DNA from 2 places in the Streptomyces sp. 2A115 genome. Region 2 is predicted to be linked to the other one. Evidence: riboswitches for the same ligand, from Rfam matches in the RefSeq annotation. Region 2 holds a riboswitch; the other holds the start of a gene.

Region 1 (14,783 bases), on a different contig from region 2:
GCCGCCGCCGACGGCCGTCGCCAGGCCCAGGGCCGCCGACGAGGTGAGGCCGAGACCGTACTCGTACGCCTTCGTCGTGCCCGCGACGCAGAACAGGCCGAGCCCGGCGGCGTCGAAGACGTTCACGCCGGTCTGGATGCGCTCCATCTCCGGGTGGAGGAAGAAGACCAGGAGCGCGGCCAACAGCGGGGTGAGGAAGTATCCGAGATCCGTGAACGCGGCCGGTGGTACGGCCCCGATGACCAGGTCGCGCAGCAGTCCGCCGCCCAGCGCGGTCACCTCGGCGAGGACGGCGATGCCGAAGACGTCGAAGTTCTTGCGGACGGCCAGCAGGGCTCCGGAGATCGCGAAGACGAAGATCCCGATCAGGTCGAGCACATGCTGGACGGACGGGCTGAAGAGTTGTTCGAGCACCGGCACATTCTCACCCCCGCCCGCCGGACACGCGCCGAGCGGGAGAGCGCATGACCTGCGCTCTCCCGCTCGGGTGCGGCTTGCTGGGGTACCGCTCGCGTACTGCCCCGGTTCGGGCCTACTTGTCGGTCGACTCCGGCCGGTCCGTGCCCGCCTCGGACGGCTCGACGGACGGCTCCTCGGAAGTCGGGGGAGCCTCGTCGGAGACCTTGCCCACCGGCTCCTCCGCGGACTTGGCAACCGGCGCGGCCTCGTCCGCCGAAACCGAAGCTGAATCAGAAGCCGAAGAAGAAGTCGAAGAAGAAGTCGGGGCTGAAGCCGAATCAGAAGCGGCGGCCGACTCCTCCGCCTCTATCAGCTCCGCCGCGGAACCCACCGCCACCAGATCGACCGCGTCGCGCGCGGCCGTCAGCAGAACCGTGTCCTGCGGCTGCTGGTCCTCGAAGTTCTCCGGGTGGTGGCAGGCCACCTGCTGACCGGGCTTCAGCTCCACGAGCGGCGGCTCGACGGTCTTGCAGACCTCCGTGGCCTTCCAGCACCGCGTGTGGAAGCGGCATCCGCTCGGCGGCGAGATCGGCGAGGGCACGTCGCCCTTGAGCAGGATGCGCTCGCTCTTGGCCGACCGACGCCTGGGGTCCGGGATCGGCACGGCCGACATCAGCGCCTTGGTGTACGGGTGCATCGGCGCCTTGTACAGCGAGTCGCGGTCGGCGAGCTCGACGATCTTGCCGAGGTACATCACGGCGATACGGTCCGAGACGTGCCGTACGACGGACAGGTCGTGCGCGATGATCACGTACGTCAGGCCCAGCTCCTGCTGGAGGTCGTCCAGCAGGTTCACCACCTGCGCCTGGATGGACACGTCCAGGGCCGACACCGGCTCGTCCGCCACGACCAGCTTCGGGTTGAGCGCGAGCGCGCGGGCGATACCGATGCGCTGGCGCTGACCGCCGGAGAACTCGTGCGGATAGCGGTTGTAGTGCTCGGGGTTGAGACCGACCACCGACAGCAGCCGCTGGACCTCTTTCCTGACGCCGCCCTCGGGCGTGACGCGCTGGAGCTTGAAGGGGGCGCCGACGATGGTGCCGATGGTGTGGCGCGGGTTCAGCGACGAGTACGGGTCCTGGAAGATCATCTGGACGTCACGGCGCATCGGGCGCATGTCGCTGACCCCGAGGTGCGTGATGTCCCTGCCCTCGAACTCCACGGTGCCCGCGGTCGGTTCGAGCAGCCGGGTGATCAGCCGGCCCATCGTCGACTTGCCGCAGCCCGACTCGCCCACGACGCCCAGGGTCTCGCCCGAGCGCACCTCGAAGTCGAGTCCGTCGACCGCCCGCACCGCGCCGACCTGCCGCTGGAACAGGCCCTTGCGGATCGGGAAGTGTTTCTGCAGCCCGGTCACCTTCAGCAGGGCCTCGCCGGGGGCGGGGTCCTTGGTGAGGGTCGCGCCCTGGACCGCGCCGTCGCTCTGTGCAGGGATGCTCACTGCCTTGTCCTCTGCGTTCTCACTCACAGCTTGGGCGCAATCTCTTCGGTCCAGATCCGCTCCCGCTGCGCCTCCGTCATGTGGCAGGCGGCCCAGTGCCGGCTGCCGACCTCGGACAGCTCGGGGCGGACCGTGCGGGTGACGTTGTCCTTGGGGACGTCCGCGTACGGGCAGCGCGGGTTGAAGGCGCAGCCCGACGGGATGTTGATCAGCGACGGCGGGGAGCCCTTGACCGGGATCAGCCGGTCGGTCTGGTCGCGGTCCAGGCGCGGCATGGAGCCGAGCAGGCCCCAGGTGTAGGGGTGCCGGGGCTCGTAGAAGACCTTCTCGGCCGGGCCCCGCTCGATGCAACGGCCGCCGTACATCACCAGGATGTCGTCGGAGAGCTCGGCGACGACGCCCAGGTCGTGGGTGATGATGATGACCGCGGAGCCGAACTCCTTCTGCAGGTCCCGGATGAGGTCGAGGATCTGCGCCTGGACGGTCACGTCGAGGGCGGTCGTCGGCTCGTCCGCGATCAGCAGTTCGGGGTTGTTGACCAGCGACATCGCGATCATCGCGCGCTGGCGCATACCGCCGGAGAACTCGTGCGGATAGCTGTCGATCCGCTTGTCCGGCTGGGGGATGCCCACCCGGTCGAGCATCTCGATGGCGCGTTTTCGGGCCACCTTCTTGTCGACCTTGTGGTGGATCCGGTACGCCTCCACGATCTGCTGGCCGATCGAGTAGTACGGGTGCAGCGAGGACAGCGGATCCTGGAAGATCATCGCCATCTCGCGGCCGCGCAGCTTGCGTACGTAGTCGGGGTCGGCGGAGAGCAGTTCCGTGCCGTCGAGCCAGATCTCGCCGGAGATCTGCGCCTTGCGCCTGCCGTACTGGCCGGCGGTGTGCAGGCCCATGATGCCGAGCGAGGTCACCGACTTGCCGGAGCCGGACTCGCCCACGATGCCGAGGGTCTTGCCCTTCTCCAGCGAGAAGCTGAGCCCGTCGACGGACTTGACCAGACCGTCGTCGGTCGGGAAGTGCACCTTCAGGTCGCGGACTTCGAGGAAGGCGGAGGGCGCGGACGAGTCCTTGACGGGCTCCCCCACTGCGGCTCCGCTCTTGCTGAGTTCGGTCATCCCATCCTCACCCGGGGGTCGATGACAACGTACAGAAGGTCCACGACGAGGTTGGCGACGGCGATCGCGAGGGCCGCGACCAGCGTCACACCGAGGATCACCGGTAGGTCCTTGCTGCTGATGGCCTGGACGGCGGCGAGGCCGAGCCCGGGCAGGTTGAAGGTCGACTCGGTCAGGACCGCGCCGCCGAGCAGCACACCCAGGTCGAGGCCGAAGACGGTCAGGATCGGCGTCATCGCCGAGCGAAGAGCGTGTCGGGTGATGACCGCGCGTTCACCGAGGCCCTTGGCGCGGGCGGTGCGGATGTAGTCCTCGCCGAGCACCTCCAGCATGGTGGCGCGGGTGAGGCGCGCGTACATCGCGGCATTGAGGAGGGCCAGCACGATCCACGGCAGGATCAGTGTCTCGAACCAGACCCCGATGGGGTCGTCCGTACCCAGGCTGTCCGCCATGTTCACGAGTCCGAGGCTGTGCACGAAGATGCCCATCGCGACCATGCCGGTGAAGAAGATCGGCAGGGAGACGCCGCCGAGCGCGCCGATCATGGCGACACGGTCCCAGACGGAGCCCCGCTTGAGGGCGGAGAGCACACCGGTCGCGACACCCGCGCCGAGCCACAGGACGCAGGCGCCGGCGGCGAGGGCACCGGTGACCGGCAGCGCGTCCTTGAGCGTGGTCCACACCGGCTCCTCCGTACGGAAGGAGTAGCCGAAGCAGGGTGCCGGGCAGTGCGTGACGTCAGTGCCGTTGGCGTAGTCACGCCCCATCGGGATGCCCTTGACGAAGTCCCAGAACTGGACGAGCAACGGGTCCGAGAGTCCGAGCTTCGTACGAATGCCCTCGACCTGCTCGGCCCCCGAACTCTTGCCGGCGAAGAGGACGGCGATGTCCTGTCCCGCCCACTTGGGCAGCATGTAGAAGACGGTGAAGGTCGCGAGCAGTACGACCAGCACCATGATGACTACGGCGACCAGGCGCCGGATGAGATAAGCAAGCACTGTGTGCGGCCCGGCCGTGGCCGGGACCCCCTTGTGAGAGGTCCCGGCCACCGCCCGGGGCCATCACCTGCCCTTCGGACTGGCGGGATTCGGCGGCGTGAGAACGGTCAACTACGGTTGTGCGGCTGCTACTTCACGACACCGAGCGAGACGTAGTCGTACCGGCCGTTGTACGCGGCGGACGAGTAGACGTTCGTCAGCTTCGGGCTGCGCCACGAGATGTTCTTCTCGTAGATGAAGGGCATCCAGTCGGCCTGGTCGAGGAGTCGCTTGTCGAGCTGCTTGTACAGCTCCTCGGCCTTGGCCGGGTCGGTCGAGGCGATCGCATCGTCGAAGATCTTGTCGATCGCCGGGTCCTTGATCTGCGACTCGTTGTAGTTACCGCTCTCGAAGAGGAAGCGGCTGTCGAACAGCGGCTGCGCGTAGCCCTGGCCGGTCGGGAAGTCCGGGCCCCAGCCGCTCATCGTCATACCGTAGCCGCGCTCCTTCACGACCTTCGGCGAGCCGGTGATGCTGGAGGACTCGGCGCCGTCGATCGGGTCGACCTGGAGCTTGATGCCGACCTTGGCGAGCTGCTCCTGCAGCGCCTCGGCGGTGTCGACCTCGCCCGGGTTGTTGTTACGGGCGCTGATCTTGGTGGAGAAGCCGTTGGGCTGGCCGCACTCCTTCAGCGCCGCCTTGGCCTTGGCCACGTCCGGCTTGCCCTTGCGGGCGAGGACGCCGTACGGGTCGTAGTCGCTGTAGCCCGGGATCGCCTTCGGGAAGGTCGAGTTGGCGATCTCACCACCGGCGAGCTCACCGCCTCGGGTCTGCTGCAGGCCCGCGAAGTCCGTGGCGTAGAAGACGGCCTTGCGGCAGTTGACGTCGTCCAGCGGCTTGGCCGTGTGGACGAGGGCCACGTAGCGAACGAACGACGTCTGGATGTTGTCGACGTCGCCCCGGTGGTCCTGGACGGCGGTGACGCGGCCGGACTGGGTCATGCCCGTGCCGTTGACGTCGAGGTCGTAGTCGCCTTCCATCAGCCGCTTGTCGTTCTCCTCCAGGTTGGCGGAGATCGTCACGGTGATCTTGTCCGGAAGGGCCGGGCGGAGCGGGTCCGACGACTTCTTCCACTTGTCGTTGCGGACCAGGGTCAGGCCCTTGTTCGCCTTGTACGACTGGACCTTGTACGGACCGGAGGAGAACGGCTTCTGCGTGTACTTGGCGCCCGTGTCCGCGCTCTGCTTCACCGGAGCACCGGTGGGCATCGCCAGGAACTGCTCGAAGTCACCGTTGGGCTTGGGCAGTTTGAAGACGATGGTCTTGTCGTCGGGCGTCTCGATCGCCTTCAGGCCCAGCTTGTCAGCGGACTTGTCCTTGTACGGGCCCTTGTACTCGCCCTTGGGGTCGAGCGTCTGCTTGATGTACGCCGGACCGCCGGTGATGACGTCGGTCGCCCAGATGCGCTCGATGCCGTACTTGATGTCCTTGGAGGTCAGTGCGGAGCCGTCCTCCCAGGTGAGACCGTCACGCAGCTTGTACGTGTAGGTCTTGCCGTCGGGCGAGACCTCGCCGGGGCCGGTGGCCAGGTCGCCGACGAGCTTGTTGGACGCCTCGCCCGGCTTGGTGTCGTACGTGACCAGGGTGCGGGTGAAGAACCGCATGAAGTCCCACGTCATGCCGTAGTACGTGCGCTGCGGGTCCAGGGAGTCGAAGTCCTGCTTGCCGACGAACTTCAGCGTCCCACCCGTCTTGGTGGACGCGTTGACAACCTTGTCCAGCGCCGCGTTGTAACCGGCGCCCTTCGAATCGCTGTCGCTGTCACTGTCACCGCCGCCGCACGCCGTGGTGGTCACCAGCGCCGCGACAACGAGGGCTGCGCCAGCAGCGAGCCGCCGCTTCGGGAAACCTGTGGGCATTTTCTCGTAACCTCCGAGATTCGCGGTCCCGGTCCTGTGCCGGAGAACCATGTGAAGTGCCACCTGACGGTGCGGCAGGGGCGGTTCGTGGGGGGACTGGTACTAGCGGGTCCCCTTGGGGTCGAGTGCGTCGCGCAGTCCGTCCCCGAAGAGGTTGAAGGCGAGGACGGTGATGAAGATCGTCGCGCCGGGGAAGACCATGAACATCGGATCGTGCTCGTAGGTCTCCAGCGCGTCGCGCAGCATGCCGCCCCAGGAGGCCGTCGGCGGCCGGACACCCGCACCGAGGAAGCTGAGTGCCGCCTCCGTGAGGATGTTGGTGGGGATCATCAGGGTCGCGTAGACGAGGATCGGCGCCACCAGGTTGGGCAGCAGCTCCTTGAAGAGGATGTGCCGCCTGCCGCCGCCGAGGCTGCGCGCGGCCTCGATGTACTCGCGCTCCCGCAGGCTCAGGGTCTGGCCGCGGACGATACGGCCGACGTACGGCCAGCCGAAGAAGCCGATGACGAGCACAAGTACCGCTACCCGTACGGAAGAACCGGTGAGACCCAGCAGGTCGTCCGGCAGCACCGAGACCAGGGAGATGATGAAGAGCAGCTGCGGGAAGGAGAGCAGCACGTCCATCACGCGGCTGATCAGCGCGTCGATCCAGCCTCCGAAGTAACCGGCGATGATGCCGAAGAGCGTGCCGAGGGCCACCGCGACCACGGCGGCGAGGAACGCCACGAGGAGCGAGATCCGGGCGCCGTAGACGATCCGACTGAAGACGTCACGGCCCTTGTTGGGTTCGACTCCGAACAGGTAGTCACCGCTCACTCCGCCCCACGCGCCCTGCGGCAGGTTGGTCAGCGGGTCCAGCTTGTCCTGGTGGAACTCGTTCGGCGGGTGGCCGAGCAGGCTGACGATCAGTGGGGCGAAGAGGGCGACCAGGACCAGGACGACCACGGTGATGCCGCCGGCGAGCGCGACCTTGTCCTGCTTGAGACGATTCCAGGCGATCCGCTTCAGGGACCGGCCCTCGACCTTCGATCCCGTAGTCGCCGGATCGGGTGGTGCGGTCGGGGCCGCTTCCGCGGTCGTGTCGTGCAATGGCGCCGTCATCTGGCAGGGACCCCTCTCAAACCGGCGGTGACCGGCCCGCACTTGCCGCTGTAGCGGCCTGATCGTCCGTCGTACACAGGGGCGGAAACCCCCTGATGCGGGAGTCTTCAACGCTTCGCCGATCTGTTGCCAGACTTGACGGTGAATGGATGCGTAAACGTGATGCTGTCTGGGGGGTTCCGTTATCCGAACGCCGGGTAACGGGTGTCGGACGCGGGACAGTTGGGGGTGAAGGGGTTCCGCATCCCATTTACCCGCGTAGATATGGACATTTCAGCCCGAGGGCAGCAGAGCATGAACGGATGGCCGGGGCAGTGGACTTCAGTACGTACCCGGATAGCCGTACCCGCCGGCGACCGGAGCCGCGGCGGGTGCGGCGTGCGCCTCGCGGTCGTAGAACGGCCGCGCGTTGGCCCGCATCCACAGAGCCACCGGGTCGTACTCGTCGGACATCGCGACGGTCGACACCGGCAGGCCGTCCGGCACCGCGCCGATGGACTGCTGCATCATCGCCCGCACCGAGTCCACGGCGGGCGGGCTGGTGTCGTACACATCGAGCCCGATGGCCAGATAGGGCGCACCGAGCGCGGGCTGCACCCAAGCGCGGCGCAGGGAGCGCACGGCGGCGGTCCGGTGCGCGTTCTGCGTGAGGAGGGCGTAGAACTGCGGGATCTCGATGCCCGGTTCGGACAATCGGAGCGGTCCCGCCGGCTGCCGCTCGAGGCCGGTGGCGATACGGCGCAGATCCAGCCACGGGATGCCGACGCCGCCGCCCGGCGCGTGCGGATTCAGCCAGAGGCCGAAGTGGTCGGGGTACAGGGTGCGGGCGACATCGAGGCCGTCGACCACCTCGTACGAACGGTTCCAGCCGCTGGCCGAGAGCTCCTGGGCGGAGGTCACGCAGGGCGCGTAGCCGAAGCCGTCCACCTCCATGTTCCCGTACTGGGCGTCGGGCGAGCCGGCCTGGCCGTGCCAGAGCAGCATCCAGACCTGGCCGGACGACGGGGTCGCGAGGGCGCGCAGGAGCGCCTCGTAGGCGTCGTAACGCCCGGGCGTCACTTGGCGCAGCATGTGCTCGACCTGCCCGGCCGCGGCGGTGCCGCTCGCGCTCACCTTTTACCGCCCCTTCGCGACATCCCTGACAAACGGGTCCAATATCCCGGGAAGCAGCGCGCACTTGAACGCGGCGCCGCCCTGCCGGGCCATGAAACCAGCTTAAGCGTCGATCCTGACAGCACCGTTGCGCTCCGCCGGGAAAGCCGGGGAGAGCTCGGGGCTTTCTGTAGTCGCGGACTGCGGGTGGTTGGGGGTTGATCGCGCCCCGAGGCGGAGCCGCACGATGTCACAGCCCCGCGCCCCTTACGGGGCGCTCTAGTGAGCCTGCACATAGAAGGGGCGCACCCTCTCGCGCAGCCAGTCGCCTACTGGGTCCTGGGCGACGTCCAGGAATACGAGGTTCACGGCGTGTTGCACGGGGATCCGGCCGAGCGCCCTGCCCAGGGCCTCCAGTGGAAGCGCCCGAGCGCCCTCGTCCCAGCGGACCAGCTCGACGCCGATGAACATCACGGGGTCTCCGCCCTCGATGCTCGCCAGGCAACGGCGGGCGGCGAGTACCACCCCGGTCGCCGCGAACTCCGCCGAGGCCGCGGCCAGGAAGTCCACCGGGTCGTGCTGCCAGTCGGGCTGGAACAGCCGCACCCGGCCGCCGCTCGCGGGACCGTCCAGTTCGGTTTTCCCGGCTCGGCAGAGCTCGGCGACGGCGAGCGGCGGCAGCGGCACGCCGACCGTGCCGTCCGGGTTGATCGCGATGCCCGCCTGGGGCGGCAGCCCGCGCGCGAACTCGACGGCGGGCGCGACCGTGTACGCCATGTGGTCGCCGACGACCTGGCGGAACTGCTGCTCCGAGCTGAAGACCGGCACGTACGCCTGCCCGTCGAGCTCCATCGTCGGCAGGTCGAGCGGGCCGCTGTGGGGTCCGCCGCCGTTGGGCAGCGGCACCCAGAGGAAGCTGCGGGCGAGGACCTCGACGATCCGGGCGCCCGCCGAGGCGACGCCCAGGGAAGCGGCGAGCACCGCCTCCAGCTCGTTGCCGGGCCAGCCCGCATGGGGGTGAGGGTGCGCCTGTGCCGTGAAGCCCTGTTCCGGGATGCCCTGTGCCGGGATGTCCATCTGCCTACCGCCTGCTCGAACCGCCTTCTGCGGCTGACGAGATTACGCGTACGCGCCCTCGGCCGCAGAAGTCGATCCCCGGTCGCCGAAGTGGACCCTCAGCCTCCGCGGCCGGCCTCGGTGGTCGGCGTCGATGGACGGCATAGGTAGCCGGCCCGGATGGCCTCAGTCGCCGAAGTCGATCCGCCGCAGCACGTCCGCCGCGGCCCGGTCGATGAGGACCGCCGAACCGCAGCCGTCCGGGAGGTCCCCCTTCTCCACGGAACGCAGCAGCCGGGCGACCGCGCCGCGGTGCCGCGCGAACGCGTACCGCGAGACGCCGCGGCCGCGCTCACGCTGGCCGTCCAGGGCCGTGCCGGGGTCGACGTCGAGCAGCAGCAGGTGCAGGGTGCCGCCGCGGCGCCGGGCGTCCCGCGCCAGCCAGCTGCGCACCCAGGCCTGTGTACCGCAGTCGTGCACGACGACGCCCTCGCCGGAGCGCAGGGCACGGCGCAGGCCCGCGTAGTGCGCTACGCGGACGAGGGGGCGGTAGACCGCGTACGGCAGAAAGCGGGACAGGCGGCCGTCCCAGCGGTCGCGGGTGTCCTGGGAGTCGATGCGCCTTCCCGTCACGGCGCGGCGCATCAGGGTCGACTTGCCGCTGCCCGGCAGGCCCGTGACCACGACCAGGTCGGCCGCGCCGAAGAGGAGGCCGTGCGGGCTGTGTCCCGCGCGCTCCCGCAGATCGCGGACGACGGGCGCCGGAAGCGGGCCGCACGCCTCCTTGGTCGGGGCAGCGGGTTGCTTGGGCAGCGCGAGGGCCGCACTGGTCGCGCCGGTCGCGTACGCCGTGGTCCTGTTCACCCTGTTCGTCCTCCCCATGGGGTCGGAAGACCCATCCCCGTCGAGTGTAAAGAGAAGGTAATGCGCGGCACCCCTCGTTTCTGTTCTTGTCCTGCCACAGGCCCGTTACAGATCACTGTGGATGCCCGTGGCCCCTGTGCGGAAGCTGTGCGGAGGACTCCCCTGCCGCGCGGCCCGGATGCGTGCAATGATGTGCGCGCCAACTGCATACCGGCCGCTTGAATCCGCGCGGGAGAGTTCCGGGTACCTGTACACGCACGTGTACGAGTGCCCGGGCGCCGAAGGAGCAAGTCCCTCCCTTGAATCTCTCAGGCCCCATTACCGCGCGGGCGAGGCACATCTGAAAAGCGAGCCGCTGACCTGTGGCTCCACCCAAGGTGCAAACCATCGACCCTTCCGGTCATGGTGAACCTCTCAGGTTCCGATGACAGATGGGGAGGAACGACCTCGCCGTCATGCCTTGGGAGCCCCACCGATGAGCAGCAACACGCCCGTTGAACCGCGCCGCACCGCCCTCGATGCCCTGCATCGCTCGCTCGGCGCGACGATGACCGACTTCGCCGGCTGGGACATGCCCCTGCGATACGGCTCCGAGCGCGACGAACACCTCGCGGTACGCACCCGGGCCGGCCTCTTCGACCTTTCCCACATGGGCGAGATCACGGTGACCGGGCCGCAGGCGGCCGCGCTGCTCGACTTCGCGCTGGTCGGCAACATCGGGAGCGTGAAGGCCGGCCGCGCCCGCTACACGATGATCTGCCGCGAGGACGGCGGCATCCTCGACGACCTGATCGTGTACCGGCTCACGGAGACCGAGTACATGGTGGTGGCCAACGCCTCCAACGCCCAGGTGGTTCTCGACGCGCTCGTGGAGCGTGCCGAGGGCTTCGACGCCGAGGTCCGCGACGACCGCGACGCGTACGCCCTCATCGCCGTCCAGGGCCCCGAGTCCCCCGGCATCCTGAAGTCGCTCACCGACGCCGACCTCGACGGCCTCAAGTACTACGCGGGCCTGCCCGGCACGGTCGCCGGCGTCCCGGCCCTGATCGCGCGCACCGGCTACACCGGCGAGGACGGCTTCGAGCTGTTCGTGGCCCCGGCCGACGCCGAGAAGCTGTGGCAGGCGCTGACCGAGGCGGGAGCCCCGGTCGGGCTCGTGCCCTGCGGGCTGTCCTGCCGGGACACCCTGCGCCTGGAGGCGGGCATGCCGTTGTACGGGCATGAGCTGAGCACCTCGCTCACGCCCTTCGACGCCGGTCTCGGCCGGGTCGTCAAGTTCGAGAAGGAGGGCGACTTCGTGGGGCGGGAGGCCCTCACCGAGGCCGCCGCCCGTGCCGAGGCCGAGCCCCCGCGCGTCCTCGTCGGCCTGATCGCCGAGGGCCGCCGCGTCCCGCGTGCCGGATACCCGGTCGTCGCCGAGGGCAAGGTCATCGGCGAGGTCACCTCCGGCGCCCCCTCCCCCACCCTCGGCAAGCCGATCGCGATGGCGTACGTCGACGCCGCGCACTCCGCGCCCGGCACGGCCGGCGTCGGTGTGGACATCCGGGGCAGCCACGAGCCGTACGAGGTCGTGGCGCTGCCGTTCTACAAGCGTCAGAAGTGACACAGGGCACATCCGCCCAGCTCACCACCACGCCCGCGTCATAAGCACTGTCATCAGCACTCCCCCGCGTACAGGAGAATTCAGGCCATGAGCAACCCCCAGCAGCTGCGCTACAGCAAGGAGCACGAGTGGCTGTCGGCCGCCGAGGACGGCGTCTCGACGGTCGGCATCACCGAGCACGCGGCCAACGCCCTCGGCGACGTCGTGTACGTCCAGCTCCCCGAGGTCGGTGACACGGTGACCGCGGGCGAGACCTGCGGCGAGCTGGAGTCGACCAAGTCGGTGAGCGACCTGTACGCGCCCGTCACGGGCGAGATCACCGAGATCAACCAGGACGTCGTGGACGACCCGGCACTGGTGAACACCGCCCCGTTCGAGGGCGGCTGGCTGTTCAAGGTGCGGGTCTCGGAGGAGCCGAAGGACCTGCTCTCCGCGGACGAGTACACCGAATTCTCCGGCAGCTAAGGACTCCTGACCGATGTCGCTTCTGAACCAGTCCCTGCACGAGCTCGACCCGGACGTCGCCGCCGCCGTCGACGCCGAGCTCGACCGTCAGCAGTCCACCCTCGAGATGATCGCCTCGGAGAACTTCGCTCCGGTCGCGGTCATGGAGGCCCAGGGCTCGGTCCTCACCAACAAGTACGCCGAGGGCTACCCGGGCCGCCGCTACTACGGCGGCTGCGAGCACGTCGACGTGGTCGAGCAGATCGCCATCGACCGCGTGAAGGCCCTCTTCGGCGCCGAGCACGCGAACGTGCAGCCCCACTCGGGCGCCCAGGCCAACGCGGCCGCGATGTTCGCGCTGCTCAAGCCCGGCGACACGATCATGGGCCTGAACCTCGCGCACGGCGGGCACCTGACCCACGGCATGAAGATCAACTTCTCCGGCAAGCTCTACAACGTCGTCCCCTACCACGTGGACGACGAGACCGGCCAGGTCGACATGGCCGAGGTCGAGAAGCTCGCCAAGGAGGCGCAGCCGAAGCTGATCGTCGCCGGCTGGTCGGCGTACCCGCGTCAGCTGGACTTCGCGGCCTTCCGTCGGATCGCGGACGAGGTCGGCGCGTATCTGATGGTCGACATGGCGCACTTCGCCGGCCTGGTGGCGGCGGGCCTGCACCCGAACCCGGTCCCGCACGCGCACGTGGTCACGACCACGACACACAAGACGCTGGGCGGCCCGCGGGGTGGCGTGATCCTTTCCACGGCCGAACTGGCGAAGAAGATCAACTCGGCGGTCTTCCCCGGTCAGCAGGGCGGTCCGCTGGAGCACGTGATCGCGGCCAAGGCGGTCTCCTTCAAGGTCGCCGCGTCCGAGGACTTCCGCGAGCGCCAGCAGCGCACGCTGGACGGCGCCAGGATCCTGGCCGAGCGCCTGGTCCAGGACGACGTGAAGGCCGTCGGCGTGGACGTCCTGTCCGGCGGCACGGACGTGCACCTGGTCCTGGTCGACCTGCGCAACTCCGAGCTGAACGGCCAGGAGGCCGAGGACCGCCTCCACGAGGTCGGCATCACGGTCAACCGCAACGCCATCCCGAACGACCCGCGCCCCCCGATGGTGACCTCCGGCCTGCGCATCGGCACGCCCGCCCTCGCCACCCGCGGCTTCCGGACGGAGGACTTCACCGAGGTCGCGGACATCATCGCCGAGGCCCTGAAGCCGTCCTACGACACGGAGTCCCTGAAGGCCCGCGTGTCCGCTCTGGCCGACAAACACCCGCTCTACCCCGACCTGCAGTAGTTCGCACGGCCTGAAGTGGTTCGTACATCCTGAAGTGGTTCGTACATCCTGAAGTAGTTCGTACGGAATGTACGGATCCTCGAGGCGCCGCGCACACTGAAGGTGTGCGCGGCCCTGCCCCATGCTTCACCTTGCTCCACCCCGTATTGAGGAGTCCCCGTGGCCATCTCGGTCTTCGACCTGTTCTCGATCGGCATCGGCCCGTCAAGCTCCCACACGGTCGGCCCCATGCGTGCGGCGCGGCTGTTCGCACGCCGACTGCGCAACGAGGACGTACTGGCCTCGGTGACCTCGATACGTGCCGAGCTGTACGGCTCACTGGGCGCGACCGGGCACGGGCACGGGACACCCAAGGCGGTGCTGCTGGGTCTGGAGGGCGCCTCGCCGCGGACGGTGGATGTGGAGGGGGCCGACGACCGGGTCGAGCGGATCAAGTCGTCGGGCCGCATAGGCCTGCTGGGCGAGCACGAGATCGACTTCTCCTTCTCCGACGACCTGATCCTGCACCGCCGCAAGACGCTGCCCTACCACGCGAACGGCATGACGCTGTGGGCGTACGACGCCTCAGGGGCCGAACTGCTGTCGAAGACCTACTACTCGGTCGGCGGCGGCTTCGTGGTCGACGAGGACGCGGTGGGCGCGGACCGCATCAAACTGGACGACGCGGTCCTCAAGTACCCCTTCCGCACGGGCGACGAGCTGCTGCGGCTGACCCGCGAGACGGGCCTGTCCATCTCCGCCCTGATGCTGGAGAACGAGCGGGCCTGGCGCACCGAGGAGGAGATCCGCGAGGGGCTCCTCGCCATCTGGCGCGTCATGCAGGCGTGCGTGTCGCGCGGCATGGCCCGCGAGGGCATCCTGCCGGGCGGCCTCAAGGTCCGCCGCCGCGCCGCCGTCTCGGCCCGCCAACTGCGCGCCGAGGGCGACCCGTTGGCCCACGCCATGGAGTGGATCACGCTGTACGCGATGGCGGTGAACGAGGAGAACGCGGCGGGCGGCCGCGTCGTGACCGCCCCGACGAACGGCGCGGCGGGCATCATCCCGGCGGTCCTGCACTACTACATCAACTTCGTGCCGGGCGCGGACGAGGACGGCGTGGTCCGCTTCATGCTGGCCGCCGGAGCCATCGGCATGCTCTTCAAGGAGAACGCCTCCATCTCCGGCGCGGAGGTCGGCTGCCAGGGCGAGGTCGGCTCGGCCTGCTCCATGGCCGCCGGCGCCCTGGCCGAGGTCCTCGGCGGCAGCCCCGAACAGGTCGAGAACGCCGCCGAGATCGGCATGGAACACAACCTCGGCCTCACCTGCGACCCGGTCGGCGGCCTCGTCCAGATCCCCTGCATCGAACGCAACGGCATGGCCGCGGTCAAGGCCGTCACGGCGGCCCGGATGGCGATGCGCGGCGACGGCTC
Region 2 (14,783 bases):
ACCCGCGCGGCGATCACAGCCCCGCGAATGGAGACACCGTCCGTGCCCCGTCCGTGCACCGCCCGACGCGCCCTCCCGGTCACGACCGGAGCCGCGCCCCGAAACCCACCCGGCCCGCCACCACGGTCACGACGACCGCACCTCCCCGACCCAACCCCGCCGACCCAACAGGAACCACGGACCACCGGGACGCGCACCACCAGTCCACCCACCCCGAATTGGCCTTGGCCTGTGCCTTTCCTCGCCCCTAGCGTTGCCCTCATGCGGATTCGAATCGTGGACGCCTTCACCGGCCGCCCCTTCGCCGGCAACCCGGCCGGGGTCCTCATCCTCGACGCTTCCCAGTCCTTCCCGGACGACGCCTGGATGCGGCACGTGGCCCTGGAGGTCAACCACTCCGAGACCGCGTTCGCCCACCCCCTCCCGGAGGGCGGTGGGGCCGACTGGGCGCTGCGCTGGTTCACGCCCGCCGCCGAGGTCGCGATGTGCGGCCACGCGACACTCGCGACCGCGCACGTGCTGGCCACCACGGGAGTCGCCGACGGCCCCGTACGGTTCGCGACCAGAAGCGGCGTGCTCATCGCCACCGCACACGACGACGGCTCCGTCACGCTGGACTTCCCGACCGCCCCGCTCACCCCGGTCGAGGTCCCGCCGGGCCTCGCCGAGGCCCTGGGCGCCGAGCCGCTCACCACCCACGACACCGGCCCGAACGTCGGCGACCTGCTGGTGGAACTCTCCGACGAGAAGACCGTCCGGGGTCTGAGCCCCGACCTCAACTCCCTCGCCCGCCACTCCGAGCGCGGCATCATCGCCACGGCCCTCGCCGAAGACCCCGCCCAGGACTACGACTTCGTGTCACGGTGCTTCTTCCCGAACGTCGGCATCGACGAGGACCCGGTGACCGGCAGCGCCCACACAGCCCTCGCCCCCTTCTGGTCCGAGCGCCTCGGCCGCACCGACCTCACCGGCCTTCAGGCCTCGTCCCGCTCGGGCCGCGTCCGCACCGGGCTACGCGGCGACAGGACGCTGCTCACCGGCCGCGCGGTCACCGTCATCGAGGGCGAGCTGCTCGCGTAAACAGCACGAAGGGGGCGTACGAGAATGCCGACGCCCCCTTCTGCCATTCGCAAGCCCTTCGCGTGCCCCCTGAGCTCACCCCTCCCCACCGGCTCACGCCGTGGGCAGCCACCCGACCTTGCCCGCCAGCAGCGCGTATCCGACGAACGCCCCGATGTCGAGGAGCGAGTGGGCGACCACCAGTGGTCCGACGCGGCCCCAGCGGCGGTACAGGTAGACGAAGACCACGCCCATCACCATGTTGCCGATGAACCCGCCGATGCCCTGGTAGAGGTGGTACGAGCCGCGCAGCACGGAGCTGGCCACCAAGGCGGTGACCGGCGTCCAGCCCAACTGGTCGAGGCGGCGCAGCAGATACCCGACGACGATGACCTCCTCCAGGACCGAGTTCTGGATCGCGGAGAGGATCAGCACCGGGTACTTCCACCAGACTTCGGGCAGTGCCTCGGGGACCACGGTGAGGTTGAAGCCGAGTCCGCGTGCCGCCAGGTAGAAGGCGATGCCCGAACTGCCGATCACCGCGGCGATCCCGGCGCCCCGAGCCAGATCCGGCCACGGGCGGGTGCGGTCGAACCCGAGCGTGCGCAACCCCTTCCCTTCGCGCAGCAGGAAGTGCGCGACAAGGGCCACCGGCACCAGCGCCGACGCGATGCCGAACAGCTGCCATGCCAGGTCGAGCCACGGGCGGCCGGGGGCGGCCGAGGCGTTGAGCGTGGCCGCCTGGTCCTTCAGACCTCCCGGTTTGGTGACAGACCCGACAAAGCTGATCAGTGCGGAGACTCCGCTCGCCCCAAGCGAAACCCCCAGCACGAGTAGCGTTTCATCGCGGAAAATTCGCCGTGCCGGCCGCTCATCGGGAAAAGAATCGGCCACCGGCCCCGTCTCCGCCTGCACTCGTGCCTCCAGTTGAGTAATCCCGTCTCATCCCCATCTTCGCCCCGCTAGGGTCTCGAAAGAAGTTGCGAAGATCGCCCGCGACAGGCTGTCGAGGGGACGGACGCCGTATCGGCCGTACCTCCCCCCACGCCATATCAGTCGGCCACTTCACGGCTCCAGGCCCGACCGGGGAGGGATACCACCGCCATGGGACGTCACAGCTTGCCTGACGGGTTCCGGACGGGCGTCACCGGCCCCCGGCGGCGCGCGCGGCGCCGCGGCGTGGCGATCGGGACGATCCTCGCGCTCGCAGTCGTCGCCGCAGGCACGGCGGTCGCGCTGGACGGCGGCCCGCTCTCCTTCGGCTCGTCCTGCCGGGACAGCGCGGTACGCCTCAGGATCGCCGCGGCTCCTGGCATCGTGCCGGCACTCAAGGACGCGGCCGACTACGCCCGCGACAACGACGTGACCTCCGACGGCAGCTGCCTGGACATCCGGGTGACCGCGCGGGAGGCGTACAAGGTCACGGACGCCTTGCGCTCGCGGGATGAGAGCGCCACCGACTTCGATGTCTGGGTCCCGGACTCGGAGGTGTGGCTGGACCGGATCCTGGCGGACGACAGGTCGACTCGAGTGACACCGACGGGGAATGTCGCCTTCACCCCGGTCGGCGTCGCCATGATCCCGACGGCTGCGAAATCCCTCGGGTGGCCCGACAAGACGTATACCTGGAGCGAGTTGGCGGGGGCTACGACGACGAGTGACCGCCTGAAGCTCGGCGCGGGCGACCCGTCGCGCAGTGCGTCCGGTCTGCTCGCCCTGACTCGGCTGACCCAGGCCGCGAGCAGGTCCACGGACGGCGACACCGTGGCGGCGGCCATGGCGAAGGCGCTCTCGCAGCGCATCTCCGAGAGCGACAGCCAGGTCCTGGACACTTTGCCGCGCGACCTCTCCGGCACCGAGCAGGGCAACCCGAAGCGCAACCAGGCGCTGATCCTCTCCGAGCAGGCGGCGTTCGCGTACAACACGTCGGCGGACAGCGGCGACGACCTCGACCTCTTCTATCCCAAGGACGGGTCACCACGGCTCGACTACCCGTTCGCCCTGGTCGACGAGCCCGCGCTGACCACGGACGAGAGCCGGGCCGCGCTGCGGTTCATGACTCTGCTCGGCGAGCCCGGCGGACGGAAGATCCTGGCGAAGCACGGTTTCCGCACGGAGGACGACACCTCGAAGGAACTGATCACGCAGGCGGGCGGCCGCAGCCCGCAGCCGTACGGAGAGTTGCTGGCCGAACCGCCCACGGACAAGGAGATCGAGGAGGCCCTCGGCCTGTGGACGATCACGGTGCAGAGCGCCCGGCTCACCACGGTCGTCGACGCCTCCGCGTCCATGTCGAAGCCGGTGCCGGGCACGGACCAGTCCCGTATGGACGTGACCAAGGCATCGCTGCTGCAGGCCCTGGCCACCTTCACCCCTGAGGACGAGATCGGGCTCTGGGAGTTCTCCACCAAGCTCGACGGCAAGCGCGACTACCGCGTCCTCGTACCGACCGAGCGGCTCGGCGACCGTGCGGGCGACGGCACCCAGTGGGACCGGCTGTCGGCGGCCTTCAGCGGCCTGAAGCCTGTCCCGGACGGCCCGACCGGCCTGTACGACACCACGCTGGCGGCGTACAAGGCGGCCGCGGCCTCGTACGTGCCGGACAAGTTCAACGCGGTGGTGCTGCTGACCGACGGCGTGAATCAGGACCCGGGGAGCATCTCGCGCGCCGGCCTCATCGCCGAGCTCCGGAAGCTCACCGACCCGGAGCGCCCGGTGCCGCTGATCGCGATCGCCGTGGGCCCGGAGGCAGACAGGGACGAGCTCGACGAGATCGCGGAGGCGACCGGCGGCTCGGGCCACCAGGTCACCGACCCGTCCCAGATCCACTCGGTGATCCTCAAGGCCATCGTGGGGGCGGGCAGCCAGAACTGATCAGCCCGGCCCGGAGCCGATCAGGCCACCCGGTCAGCCCAGTCGATCAGCCCATCGGAATCGCGGGCTCCGGTAATCCGACCGGCCAGGTGTGGACCGGATCGCCGAGGTGCATCAGCTCGCAGTACCGCTTGGTCGTGGCGGCCAGTGCGGCCTCCCGCCCCATGCCGCTCTCCAGCGCCCGGTGGAACGTCCTGGACTGCCAGGTGGCCCCGTTGGCCCGCCGCCTGCACCGCTCCTCGATCACGCCGAGGTAGAGGTCCCGGTCGGCAGGTTCGACGCCCCACGCGTCCAGGCCGGCAGCCGCGAGCGGCAGCAGCTCGTCCCGCACGAGCTGCACGGCGGGCAGCCGCGTGGTCCCGCCGTACCTGCCGCGCCGTGGCCACTCCAGGCGTGCCTCGATGCCGTACCGGCAGGCGTGCTCGAAGTTGGCGGCCGCGGCCTCGAAGGGCAGCCGGGTCCATACGGGCCGGGTCTCCTCGGCCAGGGCGCGTACGAGGCCGTAGTAGAAGGCGGTGTTGGCGATGACGTCGGTGACGGTGGGGCCGGCGGGCAGCACACGGTTCTCGACGCGCAGATGCGGGACGCCGTCGTCGATGCCGTACACCGGGCGGTTCCAGCGGTAGATGGTGCCGTTGTGGAGCACGAGTTCGGCGAGCCGGGGTGTGCCGCCCTCGTCGAGGACGCCGTGCGGGTCCTCCTCGTCGCAGATGGGCAGCAGCGGCGGAAAGTAGCGCAGGTTCTCCTCGAAGAGGTCGTACGCCGACGAGATCCACCGTTCCCCGAACCAGGTGCGCGGACGGACTCCCTGCGCCTGGAGCTCGGGCGGGCGGGTGTCGGTGGACTGCAGGAACAGCGGGGGCCGCGACTCGCGCCACAGCTCACGGCCGAACAGGAACGGGGAGTTGGCGCCGACCGCGACCTGTGCGGCGGCCACCGCCTGCGCCGCGTTCCACACGTCGGCGAACCGTCCCGGGGTGACCTGGAGATGCAACTGCACGGAGGTGCAGGCCGCTTCGGGCGCGATGGACGCCGAGGTGCAGCTGAGCCGTTCCACGCCGTCGATGTCCAGCGCGAAGTCCTCGCCGCGGGCGGCCACGATCTGGTCGTTGAGCAGTGTGTAGCGGTCCACGTCGGAAAGGTTCGCGGAGACCAGGTCGTCCCGAGCGAGTGTCGGCAGAATGCCGATCATCACGATTCCGGCATCGACCTCGTTCGCTTTCCGGTGGGCGTATGCGAGCGAGGTGCGTATCTCCTCGGCGAGTCGATCGAATACCCGGCCGCCGAGCCGGTGTGGAGCAATGTTGACTTCCAGATTGAACATGGCGAGTTCTGTTTGGAAATCACGGCTCGCTATACGTTCGAGTACTTCAGCATTCATCATTCTCGGCATACCGTCAGGGCCCGCGAGATTCAGCTCGATCTCCAGGCCCATGAGATTCTTGGGACGGTCGAACCGCTTCTCCGCCAACAACCGCGCCAGTCCCGCGAGACACTGCTGGAGCTTTGCGCGGTAGCGCTGGCGATCGGACAGCGCGAACGGCACCGCCTCGACCTTCTCCCCCATCGAAGTGTCCCTCCTCGACTGGGCAGCCCGACGAACCGGCCGCTGGTGTCCCGGGTCACGAGGGATGATGCCCAGGCAATGTGATCGATAACGCCCTGGACAGGCCGACCGGGCGCTACGCTGAACGCAACTGCCTCCGGGCACATTCACGGGGCATGGGGCAGTGTGCAGTTTCAACGATCGGCACTGTCGTGAAAAACGCCGACGAGAACCGGCCGTCCACTTCGGCTGCGTATTCCGAGGTCATCGGCGAGTACCCGCGGAGAACCAGGACCAAACGCTCGTAACAGCGACCCAATTGTCTCTTGCGCTTAATAAGCGGACCGGCTAGACGAAACATCGTCAGAACACGTGTCGTATAAACTCCGCGAACGAGGCAGAGAGTTGGCGCTCGTGGTCATCGCACCCGCCCCTCTGACCCCGAGAGCTGACAGCGTCGTCCGCCCCCGCCCTCGCGTCACCTGTGCCTGTCGAATGAGAGGCGACCCACCATGCCGCTTCATGTCCCCCCGGCTCCAGCGCCCGCCCTGCGCACCGTCCTCACGGCACTCGGTTCTCCCACCGCCGTCCGCGAGGCGCGCACCCCGTCCCTGCGCGCCGCCCAGGGACCCGCCACGCCCGAGCTCCCGCTGCCCGTCCACGTGCTCGACCGGATCACCCCGGACGGCGCCTCGGCCACCCGCCTCGCCGGGTGGCGCTTCCTCATCCGCTGCGGCGAGCGTGCCGTGGCGGCCGCCGAGACCAGGCTGACCCCCGACGGCTGGGCCTTCTCGCACTTCTTCGAGGGCCCCTACGTCACCGCCACCGAGCGCGCCCTGCGCCAGGCGGAGACGATGACGCAGGCCTACCAGCCCCGTCTGCTCTCCGTGCCCGAGCTCTACATGCTCACGCTCTGGCTGCACGGCGACTACGAGGCCGACGGCGCCGAGGGCCACCCCGCCGCCACCGACCTCCTGGTGCCGCTGGCGCCCGCGCCGCCCGGCATCGCCGCGCACCGGCCGCACCGCGTGGCCGATCTGCTCCCCGTTCTGACCCAACGCCTCACGCCGGCGCCCACATCCGCGCCCACGCCCGCCCCGCTGCTCGGCTCACCCGCCTGAGCGCCTCCCGGCTCCGTGCTCGGCTCACCCGCCTGAGCGCACCCCGGCTTCCGTGCCCCGCGCCCCCATCCGGGCCGCGGGGCACGCCGCTGCACCGAGTGACATCACCGGGACACAGCGCACGCCCGGCCCGTCCGGACTAGCCCCATCCGACCACCGCGAACCACCCGAAGGGACAGCCCAGTTGGAATGAACCGTCCGCCCGGGTGATGCGTCATGAACCTGTGAGGAGCGCTGCCGCGAAATCCCTGCGGATCGGCGCCCGTAGGGCAACACTGGGTTCCGGACCATCAGACAAACGGGGGGCGGCCATGAGCACCACTTCGAGCCGCGGGACAGACACGACATCGATCACCGACCTCACACCGAAGCGAAAGATCCCATCCATGTGCCAGCACCAGCCACCGTGCCCGACAGCCGACTCCGCCGACCGGGAAGCAGCGCTCCTCGTGGCGCACCACCCGGAGCAGGGATGGAGCCTGCTGTGCAACGGCGTCCTCCTCTTCGAGGACACCGGTGAGCTTCTGCCGGACGGCCAGATCATCGCCCCGCACCGACCGCGGGTCCTCGACCAGGTGATGACGGCCGCCTGAGCGCACAGCGCACCACGGGCGACAGGCAGGCCGCCCGCAGAAACGAGGGCCGACCCGGGAAGCACTCCCGGGCCGGCCCTGACGCATGTCCGGGGGCGACTACTCCTCGTAAGCGTCCAGCGGCGGGCAGGAGCAGACCAGGTTCCGGTCGCCGTACGCCTGGTCGATCCGCCGCACCGGCGGCCAGTACTTGTCCGCGGCCGAGACTCCCGCCGGGAACACGGCCTCCTCACGGCTGTACGCGTGCTCCCACTCACCACCGAGCGCGGCAGCCGTGTGCGGAGCGTTCCGCAGCGGGTTGTCGTCCGCCGCCCACTCGCCCGAGCCGACCTGCTCGATCTCCGCGCGAATGGCGATCATCGCCTCGCAGAACCGGTCGATCTCGATCAGGTCCTCGCTCTCCGTCGGCTCGATCATCAGCGTGCCGGCCACCGGGAACGACATCGTCGGCGCGTGGAACCCGTAGTCGATCAGCCGCTTGGCGACGTCGTCGACACTCACACCGGTCGCCTTGGTCAGCGGCCGCAGATCGATGATGCACTCGTGCGCCACGAGCCCGCCGGGACCGGTGTAGAGCACCGGATAGTGCGGCTCGAGCCGCTTGGCGATGTAGTTGGCGCTGAGCACGGCGACCTGCGTGGCCCGCTTGAGGCCCTCACCGCCCATGAGACGGACGTACGCCCACGAGATGGGCAGAATCCCCGCCGAGCCCCACGGAGCCGCCGAGATCGGGCCCACGCCCGTCTCCGGCCCCGCGGCGGGCTGCAGCGGATGGTTCGGCAGGTACGGAGCGAGGTGCGCGCGCACACCGACCGGACCGACGCCGGGACCGCCGCCGCCGTGCGGGATGCAGAACGTCTTGTGCAGGTTGAGGTGCGAGACGTCACCGCCGAAGTGGCCCGGCTTGGCCAGCCCCACCAGCGCGTTGAGGTTGGCACCGTCCACGTACACCTGGCCGCCCGCGTCATGGACCTGCGCGCAGATGTCGGCGACGTGCTCCTCGAACACACCGTGCGTCGAGGGGTACGTGATCATCAGCACCGACAGCTCGTCGCGGTACTGCTCGATCTTGGCGCGCAGATCCTCGACGTCGACCTCACCGTCGTCCGCGGTCTTCACGACGACGACCTTCATCCCGGCCATCACGGCGCTCGCCGCGTTCGTACCGTGCGCCGAGGAGGGGATGAGGCAGATGGTGCGCTGGTCGTCGCCGTTGGCGCGGTGGTAGCCGCGTACTGCCAGCAGACCGGCCAGCTCGCCCTGCGAACCGGCGTTGGGCTGCAGCGACACCTTGTCGTAGCCCGTGACCTCGGCGAGCTGCTCCTCAAGCTCACGGATCAGCGTGAGGTAGCCCTGCGCCTGCTCGGCCGGCGCGAAGGGGTGCAGCTGCCCGAACTCGGGCCAGGTGACCGGCTCCATCTCGGTGGTCCCGTTGAGCTTCATGGTGCAGGAGCCCAGCGGGATCATGCCGCGGTCGAGCGCGTAGTCACGGTCGGCGAGCCGGCGCAGGTAGCGCAGCATCGCCGTCTCGGAACGGTACTGGTGGAAAACCGGGTGAGTGAGGTACTCGTCGGTGCGCAGCAGCGCGGCGGGCAGCGTGTCCTCCGCCGTCGCGTCCAGCGCCTCGATGTCGCCCTCCACGCCGAACGCGGTCCAGACGGCGCCCAGTTGGGCCCGCGTGGTGGTCTCGTCGCAGGCGAGCGACAGGTGGTCGGCGTCGACGAGGTGCAGGTTGACCCCGCCCTCGCGCGCGGCCGCGAGGGTCTCGGCGGCCTTCCCGGGCGCCCGCACGGTGAGCGTGTCGAAGTACGCCTCGTGGACGACCTCGACTCCGCCCGCCTTCAGTCCCGCGGCGAGGATCGTGGCGTAACGGTGGGTCCGCCGCGCGATGGACCTGAGGCCCTGGGGCCCGTGGTACACGGCGTACATCCCGGCCATCACGGCGAGCAGCACCTGGGCCGTACAGATGTTGCTGGTCGCCTTCTCCCGGCGGATGTGCTGCTCCCGCGTCTGCAGGGCGAGCCGGTACGCCCTGTTGCCGTCCGCGTCGACCGACACGCCGACGAGCCGGCCGGGCAGACTCCGCGCGAACTTCTCACGCACGGCCATGTATCCCGCGTGCGGTCCGCCGAAGCCCATCGGCACCCCGAAGCGCTGCGTCGTACCGACCGCGATGTCGGCGCCCAGCTCACCCGGCGAGGTGAGCAGCGTCAGGGCGAGCAGATCGGCGGCGACGGTGACGACGGCGCCCAGTCCGTGCGCCTGGTCGACGACGGGCTTGATGTCCCGTACGGCACCGGAAGCACCCGGGTACTGAACGAGCACGCCGTTGATCTCACGCTCGGCCAGCTCGGCGGGAATGCCGTCGCTCAGGTCGGCGACGACGACCTCGACGCCGGTCGGCTCGGCACGGGTCTCGATCACGGCGATGGTCTGCGGCAGGGCGTCCGCGTCGACCAGGAACAGGCCCTTCTTGTTCTTGCCCATGCGCCGCGACAACGCCACGGCCTCGGCGGCCGCGGTGCCCTCGTCGAGCAGCGACGCCCCGGAAGTCGGCAGTCCGGTGAGTTCGGCGACCACGGTCTGGAAGTTGAGCAGCGCTTCGAGCCGACCCTGCGAGATCTCCGGCTGGTAGGGCGTGTACGCGGTGTACCAGGCCGGGTTCTCCATGACGTTGCGCAGGATGACGGGCGGCGTGAACGTCCCGTAGTACCCGAGCCCGATCATGGAATCCAGCACCTGGTTGCGGTCCGCCAGGGAACGCAGCTCGGCCAGCACCTCGGCCTCGGTGCGCGCGCCCGGCAGTTCGAGCGCGTCGGCGTTCTTGATCACATCCGGGACCGCGGCGGCCGTCAGCTCGTCCAACGAGCCGTATCCCACCTGCGCGAGCATCTTGGCCCGGGCCTCGGTGTCGGGCCCGATGTGGCGCTGCTCGAAGGGGATCCCCTGTTCGAGCTCGGAGAGCGGAATGCGATGGGCGGTCATTGAGGAGGCCTCCTGGTCTGACGACCTTCGAGGGGCACCACGGCGCGGGTACCCCGACGGCCTCCCCCTCTGTCATCTCAACCTGAGAGTTTCACCGGTCCGCCACGAAGGCGCACCGGCTTTCACCGTCGGTGAGAGCGGAAGCCGTCGGCACCCGCTCTGCTTTCCAGAGTGACCTCGTCCGTGCGGTACGTGGGCCTGAGAGATTCCGGGGAGGATTTGCTCCTTCGGCGCCTCCGATGAAGCCTGGAGGACTCTCCCGCACGGGGTCAGCAGCCGTTGCCCAGGGTACCAGCGGGGTTCCCCCGAGTGGCCGCCCACCTCAAAGTGCTCTTTCGTAGTGCCTAGGGATGAGTTGCGAGCAGCAGGAGGGCCCGTGCAGAGCGACATCGATCCGCGCAACCTGATAGGCCGCAGGGCGTTCGACCGCAACGGCTCCAAGATCGGCACCGTCGACGAGGTCTATCTCGACGATGCGACCGGAGCGCCGGAGTGGGCGGCCATACGCACCGGCCTGTTCAGCAGAGACGCCTTCGTACCCCTGGAGCCCAGCGAATTCGTCGACGGCGCCCTGCGGATCCCCTTCGACCGCGCCCTGATCAAGGACGCCCCCGACTTCGGAGTCGGCCGCCACCTCTCTCCCGAGCAGGAAATCCAGCTCTACCACCACTACGGCCTCGACGTGGCGCCCCCTCCCCCGCTCCCGGACCACGACTTCGGTCACCTGGCAGGCAAGGACGACGTCCCGTAAGGAGCGCCACAAACGCCCCGCACGGCCCGAATCGCCTCGGCTGCGGGCTACGCCGTCTCGGGCTCGGCGTCGGACACACCCCGTCCCGGCAGCTGCTCCCCCGCGCCCCCAGGTCTTCGCGCCACCAGCGGCAGCGGCTCCGCCGGCTCCAGCTCCGGATCGTCCGTCCGAAAAGTACGCACCCGGCCCGGCCCGGAGTCGGGCGTCTCGAACCGCACAGTGACCCGCCCCAGCCCACTCCCCTGCACCCATCCATGCCCGAACTCACCGTGCCGTACATCGTGCCCCGCACTCCACCGACGCTCGGCGGGCGCCTCGGGCTCCTCGGCCGGCTGCTCCGTCTCCTCCTCGACCGAGTGCTCCAGCTCCTCGGCGGCGGCCTGCGCCTGGGCGAAGAGATCCTCCTGCGTGTAGTCGGCAAGCCCCGAGACACCGACCCCCAGCAGCCGTACGCCGCCCGTGGTGTCCACGGACTCCAGAAGCCGCCCGGCCGCCTCCCGCACTACCGCCGGGTCGTCCGTGGGGCCCCTCAGCGTCTCGGACCGGGTCAGCGTCGAGAAGTCGTACCGCCGTACCTTCAGGACGATGGTCCGCCCCGACAGCCTGGCGCCCCGCAGCCGCCGCACACACCGGTCGGCGAGCCGCTGCACCTCCATCCGCACCCGCACCCGGTCGTGGATGTCCACGTCGTACGTGTCCTCGACGGACACCGACTTGGTGTCCCGCTCGGCCACCACAGGCCGCTCGTCGTGCGCCAGCGCCATGGCGTACAGCCCGACCCCGTGGGACTTCCCCAGCAGCCTCACGAGCTCGTCCTCGCCCGCCTCGGCGATCTCCCCGACCGTGGCGATCCCGGCCCGCCGCAGATGGTCCCCGGTGGCGGGCCCCACGCCCGGCAGTATGCGCACCGACATGGGAGCGAGCAGTGCCCGTTCGGTCCCCGGCTCTATCAGTACGAGTCCGTCCGGCTTGGCCTGCTCGGAGGCGATCTTCGCGAGCATTTTGGAGGCGGCGAGTCCCACCGACCCGGTCAGCCCCGTCACCGTCCGGATGTCGGCGCGCAGCCTAGCCCCGGCCAGCCGTGCCGACTCCTCGTCCCAGGCCGCCTGCCCGGCCTCCAGGTCCACGAACGCCTCGTCCAGGCTCAGCGGCTCCACCAGCGGCGACAGGTCCCGCAGCAGCTTCATCACCTGCTCGCTGATCTCCCGGTAGAGCCCGAATCGGGGCACGAGATACGCGGCGTTCGGCGCCAGCCGGCGTGCCTGGGCCATGGGCATCGCCGAATGCACCCCGAAGACCCGCGCCTCGTACGAGCAGGTGGCGACGACTCCCCGCGGTCCGAGGCCGCCCACGATGACCGCCTTCCCGCGCAGGCTCGGCTTGGCTGCCTGCTCCGCCGAGGCGAAGAAGGCATCCATGTCGAGATGCAGGATCGTGGGCGCGGCTCTCACATGTCCGATGCTGCCCTACGCCACTGACAATGCCCCGGTACACCGGGGCATCACCTGTCGGACCTCGGGCTGCGGACTGCCTCCGGACGCCGCGGCCGCCTCAGACCGCGCGATTGCGGCGCCGCGCCAGCTCGTCCGTCGGATTGTGGCCGACCAGGGTCTCGCCCGTGTCGACCCGCTCCCCGTGCAACTGCGAGAGCGCACCCTCCACGTCCCGCCACACGACGCCCACGGCGATCCCGAAGATGCCCTGACCCCCCTGGAGGAGCGCGTGGACCTCGTCGGGCGAGGAACACTCATAGACCGTCGCCCCGTCGCTCATCAGCGTCATCCGCTCCAGATCGCGGAACCCGCGCTCGCGGAGATGCTGGACCGTGGTGCGGATGTTCTGCAGCGAGAGACCCGTGTCGAGGAACCGCTTGACGATCTTCAGGACGACGACGTCCCGGAAGCTGTAGAGCCGCTGCGTCCCCGACCCGTAGGCGGGCCGCACGCTCGGCTCGACCAGCCCCGTTCTGGCCCAGTAGTCCAGCTGCCGGTAGGTGATGCCCGCCGCCGCGCAGGCCGTGGGCCCGCGATAACCGACCTCCTCGGACACCACCCCGCCCTCGCCCGGTACCGCCGTCGGCCGCTGTGTGTGATCGGCCGCGCTGCCGTGAAGCGGGTACGGGCCGCTCTCCCCCAGACTGCGTCCCGGGGCACCCCCAGCCGTACCGTCGCCGCTGCTTCTCACGCCGACCTCCGTCCTTGACCTGCCTTCTCGACGGTAGGCAGCCACCAGGGGTGCGTCAACGACCGCCACACTCGGCACGCCGAGTGATAATCACCCTAAGAGTGGTTTCCCGTGTCCCACCGCGGGGAAAGGCTAGCCGAATGCTCTGGGGACGGCCGCCGCACGGCCCGTCGTCCGACGGGCCCGGAGAGTCACTGCACGTTGGCACCAGAAGCTCACTGGCTGTTCGTCCCGAAGTCCTCGGGCGAGATCTGATCGAGGAACTCGCGGAATTTCTCCACCTCGTCCTCCTGCTCGTCCGGGATCGCGATGCCTGCGTCGTCAAGGACCCCGTCACTGCCATAGATCGGCGTACCGGTGCGCAGCGCGAGCGCTATGGCGTCGGACGGCCGGGCGCTGACTTCGACCCCGCTGGCAAACACCAACTCCGCGTAGAAGACGCCCTCCCGCAAGTCCGTGATGCGCACTTCGGTCAGCTCCTGGCCGACGGCCTCCAGCACGTCCTTGAACAGGTCGTGGGTCAGCGGTCGCGCGGGAGCCATGCCCTGCTGTGCGAAGGCGATCGCCGTCGCCTCCCCCGGCCCGATCCAGATGGGGAGGTAACGGTCGCCTCCCACTTCACGCAGGAGCACGATCGGTTGGTTGGAGGGCATTTCGACCCGGACACCTACGACGTCGAGCTCGTTCACACAGCAACCCTAGGCCGTGCTCGGCACCTTTGGGTAGTCGGGCACGGAATGGGCGGCCGATCCCAGGCCCCGCAGGACCCCGGGGTCACGGCAGCCGCACCCCTAGCGCCGCCTGCACCAGCGCGGCGTGCAGCTTCACCGCAAGCCCCGCCAGTTCCTTGGTCTGCGCCTCCGCGTGCGCCCTGGTCTGCGGATTCCGGTGACGCCGGAGCGGGGCAACGACCTGGTCGACGAGTCCGGCCTCGCGGTCGGCGGCAGCCTTCACGGCACGCAGATGCCGCGGCTCGATACCGAACCGGCCGAGTTCCACGACAAGCCCGGCCACGGTCACCGCCTCGGCGTCGTAGCCCCCGTCCGGCAACGGTGTGATGAGCCCGTACGACTCCCACTCCTTGAGTTCCTGCTCGCCGATCTCGGCGGCGGCCATCAGCTCGACCCGGCCGATCCGGGCCGCCGTCGGCCCCTCCGGCTCGCCGAGGACCACGCCGTCACGCTGGCGCCCCAGGGGCGGCAGCTGCACCGCCTCACCGCGCTCCATGGCGTCCAGGTGCTCGCGAATGACCTTCAGAGGCAGATAGTGGTCCCGCTGCATCCTCAGTACGTGGCCGAGACGCTCGACGTCGTCCGTGCTGAACTTCCGGTACCCCGACGGGGTCCGCTGCGGCTCGATGAGCCCCTCCGACTCCAGGAAACGGATCTTGGAGATGGTGACCTCGGGGAACTCGTCGCGCAGCACGTTCAGCACCGTGCCGATGCTCATCAGCCCGTTGTCCGCGGCGGCGGTACCGTGTCCGGCACCGCCGCTCGGTGTTCGAAGCATGGACCTTCCTGGGGGTCCCCCCGGACGGAGTCTGGGGGAGGGTCAGATGCCCCGCTGGCTCGCGTAGAAGACCAGCCGGTACTTGCCAATCTGCACCTCGTCGCCGTTCGACAGCGCGACCGAGTCGATCCGCTCCCGATTGACATACGTGCCGTTGAGGC

What was found. Region 2 has a riboswitch for glycine ahead of gcvP (aminomethyl-transferring glycine dehydrogenase). Riboswitches for the same ligand answer to the same signal wherever they lie in the genome.
Region 1: it holds a riboswitch for glycine, as region 2 does, so the genes downstream of both, gcvT (glycine cleavage system aminomethyltransferase GcvT) here and gcvP (aminomethyl-transferring glycine dehydrogenase) in region 2, are expected to answer to the same signal.

The regions. Positions count from the first base shown of each region.
Region 1 is NZ_JBQQCG010000012.1:7,863-22,645, reverse strand. It holds gene ACTWQR_RS13195 (trimeric intracellular cation channel family protein) at 1-414, opposite strand, end outside; gene ACTWQR_RS13190 (ABC transporter ATP-binding protein) at 533-1,900, opposite strand; gene ACTWQR_RS13185 (ABC transporter ATP-binding protein) at 1,924-3,021, opposite strand; gene ACTWQR_RS13180 (ABC transporter permease) at 3,018-4,019, opposite strand; gene ACTWQR_RS13175 (ABC transporter substrate-binding protein) at 4,148-5,917, opposite strand; gene ACTWQR_RS13170 (ABC transporter permease) at 6,020-7,018, opposite strand; gene ACTWQR_RS13165 (enhanced serine sensitivity protein SseB C-terminal domain-containing protein) at 7,340-8,131, opposite strand; gene ACTWQR_RS13160 (enhanced serine sensitivity protein SseB) at 8,390-9,187, opposite strand; gene ACTWQR_RS13155 (AAA family ATPase) at 9,353-10,048, opposite strand; glycine riboswitch at 10,250-10,364, shown strand; glycine riboswitch at 10,365-10,471, shown strand; gene gcvT (glycine cleavage system aminomethyltransferase GcvT) at 10,506-11,633, shown strand; gene gcvH (glycine cleavage system protein GcvH) at 11,721-12,098, shown strand; gene glyA (serine hydroxymethyltransferase) at 12,112-13,374, shown strand; gene ACTWQR_RS13135 (L-serine ammonia-lyase) at 13,534-14,783, shown strand, end outside.
Region 2 is NZ_JBQQCG010000042.1:6,761-21,543, reverse strand. It holds gene ACTWQR_RS31030 (PhzF family phenazine biosynthesis protein) at 262-1,080, shown strand; gene ACTWQR_RS31025 (CPBP family intramembrane glutamic endopeptidase) at 1,174-1,974, opposite strand; gene ACTWQR_RS31020 (substrate-binding and VWA domain-containing protein) at 2,164-3,933, shown strand; gene ACTWQR_RS31015 (glutamate--cysteine ligase) at 3,980-5,500, opposite strand; gene ACTWQR_RS31010 (hypothetical protein) at 5,992-6,600, shown strand; gene ACTWQR_RS31005 (DUF5999 family protein) at 6,987-7,193, shown strand; gene gcvP (aminomethyl-transferring glycine dehydrogenase) at 7,293-10,178, opposite strand; glycine riboswitch at 10,355-10,450, opposite strand; gene ACTWQR_RS30995 (PRC-barrel domain-containing protein) at 10,555-10,929, shown strand; partial or broken gene ACTWQR_RS30990 (DNA polymerase IV) at 10,899-12,380, opposite strand; gene ACTWQR_RS30985 (MerR family transcriptional regulator) at 12,481-13,113, opposite strand; gene ACTWQR_RS30980 (bifunctional nuclease family protein) at 13,329-13,802, opposite strand; gene ftsR (transcriptional regulator FtsR) at 13,888-14,622, opposite strand; gene ACTWQR_RS30970 (FHA domain-containing protein) at 14,665-14,783, opposite strand, start outside.